Regions from separate parts of the Streptomyces sp. NPDC093018 genome, predicted to be linked through region 4. Evidence: riboswitches for the same ligand, from Rfam matches in the RefSeq annotation. Region 4 holds a riboswitch; each other region holds the start of a gene.

Region 1 (3,595 bases), on a different contig from region 4:
GGGCGGCCAGCCAGGCGAGGGCGACGGTGGCGTGCGCGGCGTCGTGCGCGGCGGCGATCTCGTCGAGGGCGGCGAGGACCTTCTGGCCGCGCTCGGTCTCCGCGTACTTCGCGGCCCCGCCGGCACGGGCGCTGTCCACCGTCGCGCCGGGCCGGTACTTGCCGGTCAGGAAGCCCGAGGCGAGCGCGAAGTACGGCACCGTGGACAGGCCCTCGCGGGCGACGAGGTCCTGGAGCGGGCCCTCGTAGGTGTCCCGGGAGACCAGGTTGTAGTGCGGCTGGAGCGCCACATAGCGGGCCAGGTTCTCGCGGGTGGAGAAGTCCAGGGACTCCTTGAGCCGCTCGGCGCTGATGTTGGACGCGGCGATCTGCCGGACCTTGCCGGCCTTCACCAGCTCGTCCAGCGCGCCGATGATCTCCTCGACCGGCACCTCGGGCTGGTCGAAGTGGGTGTAGTAGAGGTCGATGTGGTCGGTGCCCAGCCGGGCCAGGGAGGCGTCGGCGGCGGCCCTGATGTTGGCCGCGGACAGGCCCTTGTACTGCGGGTGCTGGCTGACCTTGGTGGCGATGACGACGTCGGAGCGGTTGCCGCGGGCCTTGAGCCACTTGCCGATGACGGTCTCGGACTCGCCGCCCTGGTGGCCCTCGACCCAGGCGCTGTAGGAGTCGGCGGTGTCGATGAAGTTGCCGCCCGCGGCCGCGTACGCGTCCAGGACGGCGAAGGAGGTCTGCTCGTCGGCGGTCCAGCCGAAGACATTGCCGCCCAGGCAGAGCGGGAAGACCTCAAGGTCGGAAGAGCCCAGTGTGCGCAGAGAAGTCATGCTTCACATCAACACCGGCGGCGAATGATCGCATTCCGCCGCCGGTGCGGAGATCCGCGCGGATTCCGCGCGGATCTCGTCAGGGGTTGAGGCCCTTGTCGCGCAGCCAGGGCGCGGGGTCGACGGCGGTGGCCTGCCCGTTCGGGTGGACCTCCAGGTGCAGATGCGGCCCGGTGACATTGCCGGTGGCGCCGACGCGGCCGATGACCTCGCCGGTGCTGACCTTCTGGCCGACCGAGACATTGATCGAGGACTGGTGGCAGAACCACAGCTCGGTGCCGTCGTCCAGGGTGAGGACGGTGCGGTAGCCGTAGGCACCGGCCCAGCCCGCCTGGGTGACGGTGCCGCCGTGCACGGCCTTGATCAGGGTGCCGGTGGGGGCGGCGAAGTCGAGGCCGGTGTGATAGCCGGAGGACCACATGGCGCCGGGCTGCCCGAAGGTGCCGGTGATCGTGTACGAGACGACGGGCAGCGTGTACTGCTTGGCCAGCTCGGCCAGCCGCTTGGCCTCGGCCGCCTTCTTGGCGTCGGCCTCCGCCTTCTCCTTGGCGGCGGCGGCCTTGTCGGCGGCCTCCTTCTCCGCCTTGGCGGCCGCGGCGTCGCTCTGCTGCTGGGCGGCAGCGACCATCGCGGCGGTGGCCTTGCTGTCGGCCTGGCCCTGCTGCTGCTCGGCCTGGGCCATGATCCGGTTGCGCAGGGCCTCGCCGGCGCCGCTGTCCTTGGCGCCCTCGGTGGTCTGCCCGAGGTCGGTGAGCGCGGTGGCGGGCTCGGCCTTGGACGCGTCGGCGGAGTCGTCGCCGAAGAAGTGCTCGACGGTGGACAGGTGCGGCACCGAGACGTTCGGCATGTCCGGCATCGAGATGGAGACCGGCGGCTTGCCGGTGTTGGCGCTGGCGATGCCGCCCGCGCCGACGGCGGCGATCACACCGACGCCGAGAACGGTGGAGCTGCGGGCGAAGCCGCCGCGCTGCTTGGCGACGCGGTGCCGGCCGCGGACCGGGGTGACGGTCTCCTCGGTGGGGTTCCACTCCTCCCAGGGTCCGTCGTCGTCGAAGGCGGGGCCGGGGCCGAACGACTCGGGTTCACGCTGGGCGGGCACGAACGGGGCTTCTGGGGCAGGGCGGTTGGACGCCACGGGGGCGTGCTCCTTTCCTTCCTCCGCCTACCGGGTTAGCTGACGGGTTCGGAGCAGGAAGGTCTCCTACGCGCGTATACCGCTCGTGGACCGGTTCGAGTCCGCGACGGTGTCCGCGTGATTCACCCCAAGGTGGTGGTTCCCCGGTTCCCTTACGGGATTCGGCGCGTGCGCACGGAGCCGCCTCGGGTGACGGCTGGGACGACCGCGCTGCGTTATCGAACGTTAATAGACCCGGGGGGAACTTTCCAAGCCGTTCGGCTTGATCATTAACGCTTCGACCCGTGGACTTACCGCCCAGCGGGCCGCCAAACCGGGCGAGTTGACCGGGGTTCAGGAGTCATCGAGTTTTTGACGGTGACTCAGACGTTATGCGCAGGGCGGTCGCACGGTCACTACGGGTAACCCCCGTATCCGGGGTCCGGAAAACACTCAGGGCCGGAATCCATCAACTGGATTCCGGCCCTGAGATATCAGTAGCGGGGACAGGATTTGAACCTGCGACCTCTGGGTTATGAGCCCAGCGAGCTACCGAGCTGCTCCACCCCGCGGCGATGTCTCTACTGTACGCCATCACCGGGGTGGAAAGCACATCGGTTACGACGGGCCCCCGGACCGGCCCGGCAGATGCCGGTTCGGGGCCTTGGCCAGGTCCTCGTACTCGGGCAGTACGAGGACCTCGGCGCCCGCGCCGGTCAGCACCCCCGTGCCGTCGGCCGCCACCACGAACGTGTCCGGCTCGCGCCAGGCGGTCACCACCCGGCGCACCCCCGCCCGCAGGATCAGCTCGGCGCAGGGCGCGGGACGGGAGGCGCGGCGGGCGCAGGGCTCCAGGCTGCTGTAGACGGTGGCGCCGGGCAGCCGGGGGTCGGCGGGGTCGGTCCTGGCGAGCGCCGCCTCCTCCGCGTGCACCACCGGGTCCGTGCCCTCCCGGGAATGGCCGCGGGCCAGCTCGGTGCCGTCGGCGGCGACCACGACCGCGCCGACGCTGAAGGCCGTCTCCGAGGGCGGGCACAGCGCGGCCAGCTCGCAGGCGGTGCGCAGCCAGTGCCGGTCGGCCGCGGTGGGCAGCGGGCCGGTGCCGGGCGCGGTGGGCTCGTAGCGCAGCAGCACGACGTCCTCGATCCGGCGGGACTCGACGAGCCGCAGCCGGCCCTCCTGGTAGCGGCCGGGCCCGAACAGCCGCGGGGCGGCCGGATCGCCCACGATCAGCGGGGCGAGGGCCAGCTGGAGCTCGTCGGCGAGGCCCTGCTGGAGGAGCTGGGTGTGCACGGCCGCGCCGCCCTCCACCATCAGCCGGCCGACCCCGCGCTCGGTGCGCAGATGGCCGAGCAGCGCCCGCCAGTCCAGCTCCGGGCCGAGCGCGACGACCTCGGCGGCGCCGCCGAGCAGCCGGGCGGCCTTCGCCGCGCCCCGGTCGGTGGTGTAGACGAGCTTGTCGCCGCCGGTGTGCCAGAAGCGGGCCCCGGCATCGAGGTCGCCGTTGCCCGTGACGGTGACCTTCAGCGGGTACTCCGGCAGGCCCCGCGCGAGCCGCACCGCGCGCCGCTCGGCGGAGTTGACCAGCAGCCGTGGGTTGTCGGCCCGCAGGGTGCCGGCGCCGACCAGGAGGGCGTCGGCCGAGGCCCGTACCGCGTCGA
Region 2 (3,595 bases), on a different contig from region 4:
GTTCACCCTGCCCGGCGCGCGTGTGGTGCTCTCCCAGCCCGAGCTGCCCGAGCCTGCGCAGGGCCAGCCGAGCGATCTGCTCATCCAGGCCGAAGAACTGGTCCGGCTGCGCACCCTGATGGAGGAGATGCTGGTCCGGCACACCGGGCGCACCGAGGAGCAGGTCCATCAGGATCTGGAGCGCGATCTGATGCTGGACGCGCCGGGCGCGCGGTCGTACGGCCTGGTGGACGGCGTGGTGCCCGGCCGCCGGGACCTCCCCGGCGAGCGGTGAACGGGCCGTGCTGCCCGAGGAGCTGCCGCCGCTGCCGGCGCTGACGCACGCGGAGGGCGAGCTGGTCGACCACTATCTGGCGGTGGTCGATCTGCTCGGCAGGATCAACCCGGCGCGCGACGGGGACACCTATCGCGGGCTGCGCGCCGCGCAGGCGCTGGTGCGCAAGGCGGAAGAGCTGCGCGCCGCGCTGGAGCTGATGCACGACCGGGGCGAGCGGGAGGTGCACGGGGGCACGTTGGCACGGGCGCTGCGGGTGCTCGACGGTGAGCGCCGGGTCGCTCGCGTCGCGCTCCCGCCGGACGCCGTGGGCTGATCCGGACGGTCGCCGGATCCGGTGGGTGCGAGGTGTCCGCGCGGCCGCCGGGTCCGGGCGCGAAACGGTCCGAACGATGTACCGCCGACCGGTGTATATCCGGATCCGTTTCCGGTTCTCCCGAGTTGCGCGCGGGCCGGGTCCGTGCTCCGCGCGCGGCCGTCTTTTCCCAGGTCCGGGGCTACGTACCGGAACTGACGGAGCATCGAACAGAGCAGCTTCCACCCGAACGGGCGAGTGGTGAGTAACGCCACAAATCCCCGATTCCGTTGGGATTTTCGGACAGCTGTGGGTGAAGATCCCTGTCTGACGACAAGCCCCCGCCACCGCGGCGGGGCGGTCCGGGCGGACGCCGAGTCCTGCCGCCGCCCGGATGACCGGTCGACAGGAGTGGATCGGCAGGAGTGGAGGACCCAGGCAGTACGGGTCCCCGGAACGGTCGGCAGTCCGTGTGAACGGACGGACGAGCGCTTCGGGTGGCCCTTGGGGTGAAGCCGTGGCAACGCGGCCGGGCTACTTCGCCAGCCCGAATCCGACAGGTCATCCTTCACAGGCGGCTGACGAAGGGTTGCGCATGACTGCGCTCAATCGTGTCCCGTCGCTGATGGCCCGTGCCGGTACGGCCTCGGCCCTCACCCTGGCCGCCGTGGGCGGCTCGATCGCGGTTCCTGGCCTCTCCACCGATGCCTCGGCCGCGACGATGGCGACGAAGGCCCTGAACATCGCGGCGTCCAAGAAGGGCGCCCCGTACCAGTGGGGGGCCATCGGGCCGCGACGGTTCGACTGCTCGGGGCTGACGCTCTATTCGTTCAAGAAGGCCGGGAAGAAGCTGCCGCGGACCGCCGCGCAGCAGTACAACAAGACGCACCACATCTCCTCCGGCAGCCGCAGAGCCGGTGACCTGGTGTTCTTCCACTACGGCTCGAACGTCTACCACGTCGGCATCTACGCCGGTCACAACAAGATCTGGCACGCGCCCAAGAGCGGTTCCGTGGTGCGGCTGGAGAAGATCTGGACCAAGAGCGTCTGGTACGGCCGGGTCAGCTGACCCGCCCGCGCACGGGGGAGCGACTCCAGCCACCGGGCCGCTCCTTGTGCCTTTTCCCCTCACTCGGCGCCGCCTTTAGCCCCCGGGCGGCCCGGGACGGGTCCCGCGCACCCGCCGGATGAACGTTTCGCGGCTTCGCGTCGGGCTCCCCCGCTACGGCTCCTGCCGGCCCGTCGTCGCCACCGGTTCGGCCGGCACGGTCCAGGGCAGTTCGATGGAGACCGTCTTGCCGCCCTCCCGGGTGGGGCGGACGCGGAGCCTGCCGCCGCACTCGGCGGTGAGCCAGCGGATGATGACCATGCCGCGGCCGTTGTCCTGCTGCACGGCCGCGGGCAGTCTCTTGGGGAAGCGCGGATGACTGTCCGTGACCCCGATGCGCAGCTGTTCGTCGCGCTCCAGCGCGATGTCGACCGTGAAGGTCGGGGACTGCCCGAAGGTGTGCTGTACGGCGTTGGTGGCCAGTTCGGAGACGATCAGCCGCACCGTGTCGGCCGCCTCGGCGTCCGCGGGCAGGCCCCACTCCGCCAGGGTGCTCACCACGTACGACCGCGCGGCGGCGACCGAGGCGGGATCGCTCGGCAGAGTGACGGATGCTTCCAGGTGGTCTGCCATGGCGACGTCGTCCCTTTCCCACGGGACCGGAGTCCTACATGGAGCGGATGGTTCGAGTACGGTCCCGGACTGGTGCTTCCTCGTCAGACTGCCACCACCGGAGCGGTCACGGGGAGCGATCCACCGAGATATGCATATATCTGTCGCTCGATGCGGTGAACTCTGCGACGGGAGACCGTATTCGGGCGGCCCGTAAGGAGTAAGGAGGAGCCCATGCAGAACGGGCCGGCAGTGCGCCGCCGCAAATTGGGTGCCGAACTGCGCACGCTGCGCACCGGTGCGGGGCTCACCAGTGGGGAGGCGGCCCGTCTGGTCGGCTGGCACCAGTCGAAGGTGAGCCGTATCGAGACGGGTGCCAGTGGTGTGAAACCGGCCGATCTTCGCTTACTTCTGGACGCCTACGCCGTGCGCGACGTCCAGCTGCGCGAGCTGCTGCTGATGCTGGCGGGCTCCGAGGACGGCGATGGCGACCGCAACCGCTGGTGGCACGCCTACCGCGGGGTGCTCCCGCCGACGTACCGGGACTTCATCAGCCTGGAGTCGCAGGCCGGCGCGATGCGCACGCTGGAGACGACCGTCGTACCCGGTCTGCTCCAGACGGCCGACTACGCCCGCGCGGTGACCCGGGCGGCCGTCAAGGACCTGGACGAGGAGCGCCTGGACGCGCTGGTGGAGGTGCGCCTGGCCCGCCAGGACGTGCTGCGCTCGAACCCGCCGCTGGAGCTGTCCGCGGTCCTGGACGAGGCGGTGCTGCGCCGCGAGGTGGGCGGTCCCAAGGTGATGGCGCACCAGCTGGAGCGGCTCATGGAGGCCGCCCGGTTGCCCCAAGTGCGGCTCCAGGTACTGCCGTTCGGGGCGGGAGCACATGTCGGCCTCACCGGGCCTTTCGTTATTTTCTCATTTCCGAGCACTTCTGATCTCGATGTGGTTGTTCTAGACCAGTTGACGAGTAGCCTCTACCTGGAGCGGAAAGAAGACCTCCGGGCGTACTCGGAGGCCTTCCAGAACCTCCAGGAGCACGCTCTTTCCCCCCACGATTCGCTGGACTACATCGCCGGGATAGGTGACGGCGCGTAAGGAGGCACCATTGTCAGCTCTGCCTCGGAACGTCCCTGCCAGTACCGACCTGTACGACGTGCGCTGGCTGCGCAGCAGCTACAGCACGGGAGCCAACAACTGCGTGGAGACGGCACGGCCACGCTCCGGACCCCGGTCCGGGCTGCTCGCCGTGCGCGACTCGAAGGATCCCACCGGACCCGCGCTGCTCTTCTCCGCGGACAGCTGGGCCGGCTTCGTGGCCGCGCTCCGCTGAAACCCCCCGGACCGGCCGAGACGCTCGCAGCAC
Region 3 (3,595 bases), on a different contig from region 4:
GCGGCGGAGCGCTCCTTGCCCTCGAAGAGGTACTTGCCGTCCTTGTAGAACTCGGAGGCGGCGACGTCGAGAGCGAGGGCGATCTGCTCGCCGGGCGCGTAGCCGGCTTCCTTGATGGCCTCAAGGATCAGGTCGAGGGCCTCGCGGTTGGAGCCGAGGTTCGGGGCGAAGCCGCCCTCGTCGCCGAGACCGGTGGCCAGGCCCTTGCTCTTCAGGACCTTCTTGAGGGTGTGGTAGACCTCGGCACCCCAGCGCAGCGCCTCGGAGAAGGACTCCGCGCCGATCGGGGCGATCATGAACTCCTGGATGTCCACGTTGGAGTCGGCGTGCGAGCCGCCGTTCAGGATGTTCATCATCGGCACCGGCAGCAGGTGCGCGTTGGGGCCGCCCAGGTAGCGGAAGAGCGGCAGGTCGGACGCCTCGGAGGCGGCGTGCGCGACGGCCAGGGAGACGCCGAGGATGGCGTTGGCGCCCAGCGAGCCCTTGTTGTCGGTGGCGTCCAGGTCGAACATGGCCTGGTCGATCAGGCGCTGCTCGGTGGCGTCGTAGCCGACCAGCTCCGGGCCGATCTGCTCGATGACGGCGAGGACGGCCTTCTCGACACCCTTGCCCAGGTAGCGGTTCGGGTCACCGTCGCGCAGCTCGATGGCCTCGAAGGCGCCGGTGGAGGCGCCGGACGGGACGGCGGCACGACCGGTGCTGCCGTCGTCGAGGCCGACCTCGACCTCGACCGTGGGGTTGCCTCGGGAGTCCAGGATTTCCCGGGCTACGACGACGTCGATGGACGGCACGAGCATCTCCTTCTTGGATGTGACGCTGGAAGTGCGGGGCGGCGGCCGTACGGCTGCGCCTTGCGACTAGAGCCTAACCGTCCCGGGGTCGCCGACCACCGACCGACCGTCTGGTGGGCGACCGGGACATGCAGACGGTACCCATTGTTCACCACCGGAACAAAGGGGTTCGCGGATGAGAGCTGACTGAAGTCCGGGAAAACACAAGACCCCACCCCGGCGCGAACGGGGGAAACGCGCCGGAGTGGGGGGTTTGGGGGACGGGGGGCCTTGGGGGGCCTGGGGGAACCGTGGGGCCCTGGGGGGGGTGGGCCCGGTGGTTCTTGGGGGGTGACCCTGGGGAGCGGCCTCTGGGGTGACCCTTGGAGGGGGGTCCTTGGGGAGCGGCCCCTGAGGGTGGCCCTTGGGGGGGCCTCGGGGGGCGGCCCCTGGGGGTACGGCGGCGGGGGCTGCCGTTCTTGAGGGGTCCGGCGGACCAGGTGCCGGGGAGCGGCTGCCCGGCGGGTCCGTGCGGCCGGGCCGCCGGACGAGCGCCGTACGGGGGCCCGCACACGGGCCCCTGCAGCGGAGCCCGTGGCGGCCGCGGCCGGGTCGGGCTACTTCAGGTGGAGCTGCTGGCCCGGGTAGATCAGGTCGGCGTTGTCGACGATGTCCTTGTTCAGGTCGAACAGCTTCTGCCAGCCGCCGGCCACGTGGTGCTCGGCCGCGATGGAGCTGAGGGTGTCGCCCTTGACCACCTTGTACTCGCCGTCGCCCTTCTTGACCTTCTTGCCGGTCGGGGTGGTGACGGTCTTGCTCTTGCCCGTGGACGAGCCGGTGGAGGTGCTCGTGGACTTGGTCGGCGCCGGGGTGGTGCGCTGCGTGGAGCGCGTGGCGGCCTGCTCGTCCGTGGAGCGGGTGGCGGTGCTGCCCGACGACGAGGGGGTCGTCGAGGCGGAGCCGCTGTACGGGGTGCTGCTCAGACCCGTGCCGCAGACCGGCCAGGCGCCCTTGCCCTGCGCGGCGAGAACCTTCTCGGCGACGGTTATCTGCTGCGACTTGGTGGCCTGGTCGGCGGTCGACGCGTAGGCGGTGCCGCCGTACGCGGCCCAGGTCGAGGCGGAGAACTGGAGACCGCCGTAGTAACCGTTGCCGGTGTTGATGGACCAGTTGCCGCCGGACTCGCACTGGGCGACCGCGTCCCACTGGGAGGCGGTGGCGGCGGAAGCGGTGCCGGTGGCCATCAGCGGCGCGGCCACGGCGGCACCGGTGACACCGGCGAGCGTGACGACGCGGACGGCCTTGGACGGACGACGGTGCTTGCCCTTGCCGGAAAACAGCATGGAACGATCCCCTCACCGACGCCTGCGAGGTGAGCTGTCGGGTTCGGGCCGGTTGAGTTGCCCGGCCACCCCTCCTCATGGAGGCGTGGCTTCACCCCAAGCCGGTCCGGCATCAACTGCCGGGCCCGGCACTTACCTTGGGTCCCCCGCTCCTGCCTGCGGCGCTTGACGCGACGACTGTTCCCGGGCAGCCGCTGGCAGGATTCGGCGTTGCGGCCGCCGGGGCTCGTGGTGACGAGCGGCCTTGACCGTAGCCAGGTGATCCGCGGAATTTCAAAGACGATCAGGGCTTCTGAGACTCATCCCACACTTTCGCCAAATCGGACATTTAGCGATCAAGTGGGGCGTCAACTAGCCCTGGTCCGCGTCCGTTTCGTCACTGACTTTCAGGGTCTGACCGGCGGTGATGTGGTTCGGGTCGGCGCCCACGACCTTCTTGTTCGCGGCGTAGAGCGCGTGCCATCCGCCTTCGACGTCAAGGGAGTCGGCGATGGCGCTCAACGAGTCGCCCTCGCGAACGGTGTAGCTGCCCGGCTCACGGGAGGCGTGCCGACCGGAGTTCGAGTCGTTCTGCCCGTTTGCCGTGCTTTCGTCCGCGTTGCCGCCGCGGTGGCGTCCGCCGGTGAGGGCCCCGGTGTCGACCAGGTTCCAAGAGCCGACGGTCTGCCGGGGGTTGTCCGGGGTGCCGGTGGACGGCGCGGGGGTCGCGGAGCCGTCGGCGGGCGCGGACGGCGTGGCCGGGACGGAGGCGTTGGAGGAGGACGGGTCGGACGAGGACGGGTCGGCCGGGTCCTGGCTGGAGGTGCCGGTCCCGGGCTTGCCGGTGTGCTTGCCCGGGTTCGGGCTCGCGTGCTTGCCGGTCTGCTTGCCGGAGCCCTGGGTCGGCGAGGAGGAGGGGTCGGTGGAGGTCTTCCCTGAGCCGGTGCCCGAACCGGTGCCGGTGCCCGAACCGGTGCCGGTGCCGGAGCCGGTGCCGTCCTGGTCGCCGCCCTGCGTGCCCGCCGGGGCGGAGGGGTCGGGCAGTCCGGACGGGTCGGTCGCGGCGCCGCCCTGGTCGCCGTCGCCGTCGCCGGTGCCCGGATCGACGTTCACGGAACCGGAGTTCGAGGTCAGTCCGGACAGCAGGGCGCAGGTGGCCCAGGGCGAGGTGCCCTTGTCCTTGAGGATCTTCTCGGCCACGGCGATCTGCTGCGAGCGGCTGGCCTGGTCGGCGGAGGAGGCGTACTGCGTGCCGCCGTACGCGACCCAGTCGTCCTGGGATATCTGGAGGCCGCCGTAGTACCCGTTGCCCGGGTCGGCGCTCCAGGCGCCGCCGCTCTCGCAGTTGGCGACCTTGTCCCAGGTGGTGCCGTCGGCCGCGTGGGCGCCGGCGGCGCCGAGCAGCGGGATGGCGATGGCGGAGCCGGTCACGCCGGCCGCGACGAGGAGGGCCGGAGCCTGACGGGGGCGGCGGTGACGACCGTTCCCGGAGATCATGCGGAA
Region 4 (3,595 bases):
GCCGTCGCGGCCGGGTTCGGGCTGCTGCGGCTGGCCGGGGCGCCCTCCATGGGCTGGCTGGACGTGAAGACCTCGGGCGACGTCGAGGTGCCGGTCATCGAGACCGCCATCGACGAGGAGCTGGCCCGGTTCGCCGAGGAGGGCCCCACCGCGGAGGAGATGGAGCGCGCCCAGGCCCAGTTGGAGCGCGAGTGGCTGGACCGGCTCGGCACCGTCGCGGGCCGCGCCGACGAACTGTGCCGCTACGCCGTCCTGTTCGGCGACCCGCAGCTCGCCCTGAACGCCGTGCAGCGCATCCTGGAGGTCACCCCCGAGGAGGTCCGGGAGGTCGCCAAGGCCCGGCTGCGCCCCGACAACCGCGCCGTCCTGGTCTACGAGCCGAAGTCCCCGCAGGCCGTCGAGGACGCCGATGTGCCTCAGGACCCGGAGTCGGAGGCCACCGTAGAGGCCGGAAACGAGAACGAGGAGACGGCGAAGTGACCGAGCAGCTCGCCACCATGGACTTCCACCCGCAGCCGCAGGCCGGCGAGGCGAAGCCGTGGGCCTTCCCGGCCCCCGAGCGCGGCGCGCTCGACAACGGCCTGACCGTGCTGCGCTGCCACCGCCCCGGTCAGCAGGTCGTCGCCGTCGAGGTGCTCCTGGACGCCCCCCTGGACGCCGAGCCGGCCGGTCTGGACGGCGTCGCCACCATCATGGCGCGCGCCTTCTCCGAGGGCACCGACAAGCACTCCGCCGAGGAGTTCGCCGCCGAGCTGGAGCGCGCGGGCGCCACCCTGGACGCCCATGCCGACCACCCCGGCGTCCGGATCAGCCTGGAGGTCCCCGCCTCGCGCCTGGCCAAGGGGCTCGGCCTGGTCGCCGACGCGCTGCGGGCCCCCGCCTTCGCCGAGAGCGAGGTCGAGCGGCTGGTCCGCAACCGCCTGGACGAGATCCCGCACGAGCTGGCCAGCCCGGCCCGGCGCGCGGCCAAGGAGCTCTCCAAGGAGCTGTTCCCGGCGACCGCGCGCATGTCCCGGCCGCGCCAGGGCACCGAGGAGACCGTCGAGAAGATCGACGCGGCCGCCGTACGCGCCTTCTACGACCGCCATGTGCGCCCCGCCACCGCCACCGCGGTCGTGGTCGGCGACCTCACCGGCATCGACCTGGACGCGCTGCTCGGCGAGACCCTGGGCGCCTGGACCGGCACCCCGGGCGAGCCCCGCCCCGTGCCCGCGGTGACGGCCGACGACACCGGGCGCGTCGTCATCGTGGACCGGCCCGGCGCCGTCCAGACGCAGTTGCTCATCGGCCGGGTCGGCTCGGACCGGCACGACCGGGTGTGGCCCGCCCAGGTGCTCGGCACCTACTGCCTCGGCGGCACCCTCACCTCCCGCCTGGACCGCGTCCTGCGCGAGGAGAAGGGCTACACCTACGGTGTGCGCGCGTTCGGCCAGGTGCTCCGCTCCGGGCCCGACGGCAACGGCGCCTCCATGCTGGCCATCAGCGGCTCCGTGGACACCCCCAACACCGGCCCCGCGCTGGACGACCTGTGGAAGGTGCTGCGCACCCTCGCGGCGGAGGGCCTGACCGACGCCGAGCGGGACGTCGCCGTGCAGAACCTCGTCGGGGTCGCGCCGCTGAAGTACGAGACCGCGGCGGCCGTCGCGGGCACGCTCGCCGACCAGCTGGAGCAGCATCTGCCCGACGACTTCCAGGCGACGCTCTACCGGCAGTTGGCCGCGACGGGCACCGTGGAGGCCACCGCGGCGGTCGTCAACGCCTTCCCGGTGGACCGCCTGGTGACGGTCCTCGTGGGGGACGCGTCGGAGATCAAGGCGCCCGTGGAGGCGCTGGGCATCGGCCAGGTCACCGTGGTGGCGGCCGAGTAACCGCACACGCGGGCGGTCCCCTTACGGGTGGGGCCCTGACGGCCTACGGGTCGTCAGGGCCCCACTTTGTTCCACTCTCTCCTCAAGATGTCCGAATTGAGGCGGAGGTTGCCCGTCTGCCCTGTGGGATGCGCTACAAAAGCCGCGTTCTGTTTGAGGATTGAGAGCCGGTCCGCTTAGCGTCGTCCGGGTTGTCCGTCGGGCAGTGCGCCGCAGCCGCGGCACCGGACAGCCATCGCCGAGTCCCCGAGACGCGAGTCAGGGGAGCCGGGGACCCACACGTCCCTGGGGTGAATCGGGCGTCCGTGCGCGAGCGCGGGGCCCGTAGGAGACCTTCCTGCTCCGAACCCGTCAGCTAACCCGGTAGGCGAGAGGGAAGGAAAGGAACAGCCACACACATGGCGTTCATATGCGCCACCGGGAAGCACCGCAAGCCCGGCCGGGTCAAGCGCACCACCGCCCAGGCGGCCGGCGTCGCGGCCCTGACGACCACCGGTGTCATCGGCACCCTCGCCGCGTCCCCGGCGCTCGCCGCCGAGCACACCGTCGAGCAGACCGGCCTCACCCCGGTGCTCACCGCCAGCGACGACCTCGCCGAGCACATCGACGCCCAGGCCGTCGCCCAGCAGCGGATCGCCGAGCACGAGGCGGCCGAGAGGGCCGCCGCGGTGCGCGCCAAGGAGGCCCGTGCGGCCAAGGCCCGCGCCGCCCGCGAGGCCGAGCGCAAGCGGCTGAACGCCTTCGTCGCCCCGATCGCGCACTCCTACGTGTCCACCGGTTACAAGGCCAGCAGCTCTCTGTGGTCCTCCGGCTCCCACACCGGTATCGACTTCCACGCCATGACCGGCACCCCCGTGCACGCGGTCGGCGTCGGCACCGTCGTCTCCACCGGCTGGGGCGGGGCGTACGGCAACCAGATCGTGCTCCGCATGGCCGACGGCATGTACACCCAGTACGGCCATCTGTCGTCCATCGGTGTCACGGTGGGCCAGCAGGTCACCGCGGGCCAGCAGATCGGCCTGTCCGGCGCGACCGGCAACGTCACCGGCCCGCATCTGCACTTCGAGGCGCGCACCGGCCCCGACTACGGCTCCGACGTCGACCCCCTGGCCTACCTCCGCAGCCACGGCGTGAACGTCTGACCGACCCGTACGGCATCGAAAGCCCCGGCCCACCCGGCCGGGGCTTTCGCCATTCCCCGGCCGTTCTCGCCGTGCCCTGTCCAAAAAATATCCATGATTCGGGACTCGCCATCGGAAATTCCGGTGCGGTGGAATAGAGTCACGGAAAACACGCGCCCGTCGTCGGCGTCGTGTCGCGGGTATTAAGGCGGAGGTCGGTCATGCGTATTCCGGCGCGATCGGTGTGCACGGCGATCCGGGACGACATCGTCACCGGCGCCCTCGAACGCGGCGGCCGCCTCACCGAGGAGGTGCTCGCCCGCCGCTACGGCGTCTCCCGTGTCCCCGTGCGCGAGGCCCTGCGCACCCTGGAGGCGGAGGGCTTCGTGGTGACCCGGCGGCACGCGGGCGCCTGCGTCGCCGAGCCGACCGAGCAGGAGGCCGCCGACCTGCTGGAGATGCGCCTGCTGCTGGAGCCGCTCGGTGCCGCGCGCGCCGCCCGGCGCCGCACCGAGGCCCATCTGAAGGTGCTGCGCGGCCTGGTCCGGCTGGGCCAGGAGCGCGCCAGAAGGGGCGGCGGCGAGGATCTGCGCGCCCTGGACGGCT

What was found. Region 4 has a riboswitch for cyclic di-AMP ahead of AB0N90_RS31545 (M23 family metallopeptidase). Riboswitches for the same ligand answer to the same signal wherever they lie in the genome.
Positions count from the first base shown of each region.
Region 1: another riboswitch for cyclic di-AMP. It lies ahead of AB0N90_RS15890 (M23 family metallopeptidase); the one in region 4 lies ahead of AB0N90_RS31545 (M23 family metallopeptidase).
Region 2: another riboswitch for cyclic di-AMP. It lies ahead of AB0N90_RS34010 (C40 family peptidase); the one in region 4 lies ahead of AB0N90_RS31545 (M23 family metallopeptidase).
Region 3: another riboswitch for cyclic di-AMP. It lies ahead of AB0N90_RS28650 (transglycosylase family protein); the one in region 4 lies ahead of AB0N90_RS31545 (M23 family metallopeptidase).

Region 1 is NZ_JBFBFF010000005.1:555,612-559,206, reverse strand. Features, by position in the region: gene AB0N90_RS15895 (aldo/keto reductase) at 1-820, opposite strand, end outside; gene AB0N90_RS15890 (M23 family metallopeptidase) at 900-1,955, opposite strand; cyclic di-AMP (ydaO/yuaA leader) riboswitch at 1,963-2,132, opposite strand; tRNA gene AB0N90_RS15885 (tRNA-Met) at 2,433-2,506, opposite strand; gene AB0N90_RS15880 (dihydrofolate reductase family protein) at 2,553-3,595, opposite strand, start outside.
Region 2 is NZ_JBFBFF010000022.1:122,036-125,630, reverse strand. Features, by position in the region: gene AB0N90_RS34020 (ATP-dependent Clp protease proteolytic subunit) at 1-274, shown strand, start outside; gene AB0N90_RS34015 (hypothetical protein) at 282-590, shown strand; cyclic di-AMP (ydaO/yuaA leader) riboswitch at 931-1,161, shown strand; gene AB0N90_RS34010 (C40 family peptidase) at 1,165-1,638, shown strand; gene AB0N90_RS34005 (ATP-binding protein) at 1,792-2,250, opposite strand; gene AB0N90_RS34000 (helix-turn-helix transcriptional regulator) at 2,464-3,327, shown strand; gene AB0N90_RS33995 (DUF397 domain-containing protein) at 3,338-3,562, shown strand.
Region 3 is NZ_JBFBFF010000015.1:157,843-161,437, reverse strand. Features, by position in the region: gene eno (phosphopyruvate hydratase) at 1-797, opposite strand, end outside; gene AB0N90_RS28650 (transglycosylase family protein) at 1,388-2,113, opposite strand; cyclic di-AMP (ydaO/yuaA leader) riboswitch at 2,118-2,287, opposite strand; gene AB0N90_RS28645 (transglycosylase family protein) at 2,465-3,589, opposite strand.
Region 4 is NZ_JBFBFF010000019.1:39,915-43,509, reverse strand. Features, by position in the region: gene AB0N90_RS31555 (pitrilysin family protein) at 1-480, shown strand, start outside; gene AB0N90_RS31550 (pitrilysin family protein) at 498-1,868, shown strand; cyclic di-AMP (ydaO/yuaA leader) riboswitch at 2,095-2,253, shown strand; gene AB0N90_RS31545 (M23 family metallopeptidase) at 2,267-3,010, shown strand; gene AB0N90_RS31540 (GntR family transcriptional regulator) at 3,211-3,595, shown strand, end outside.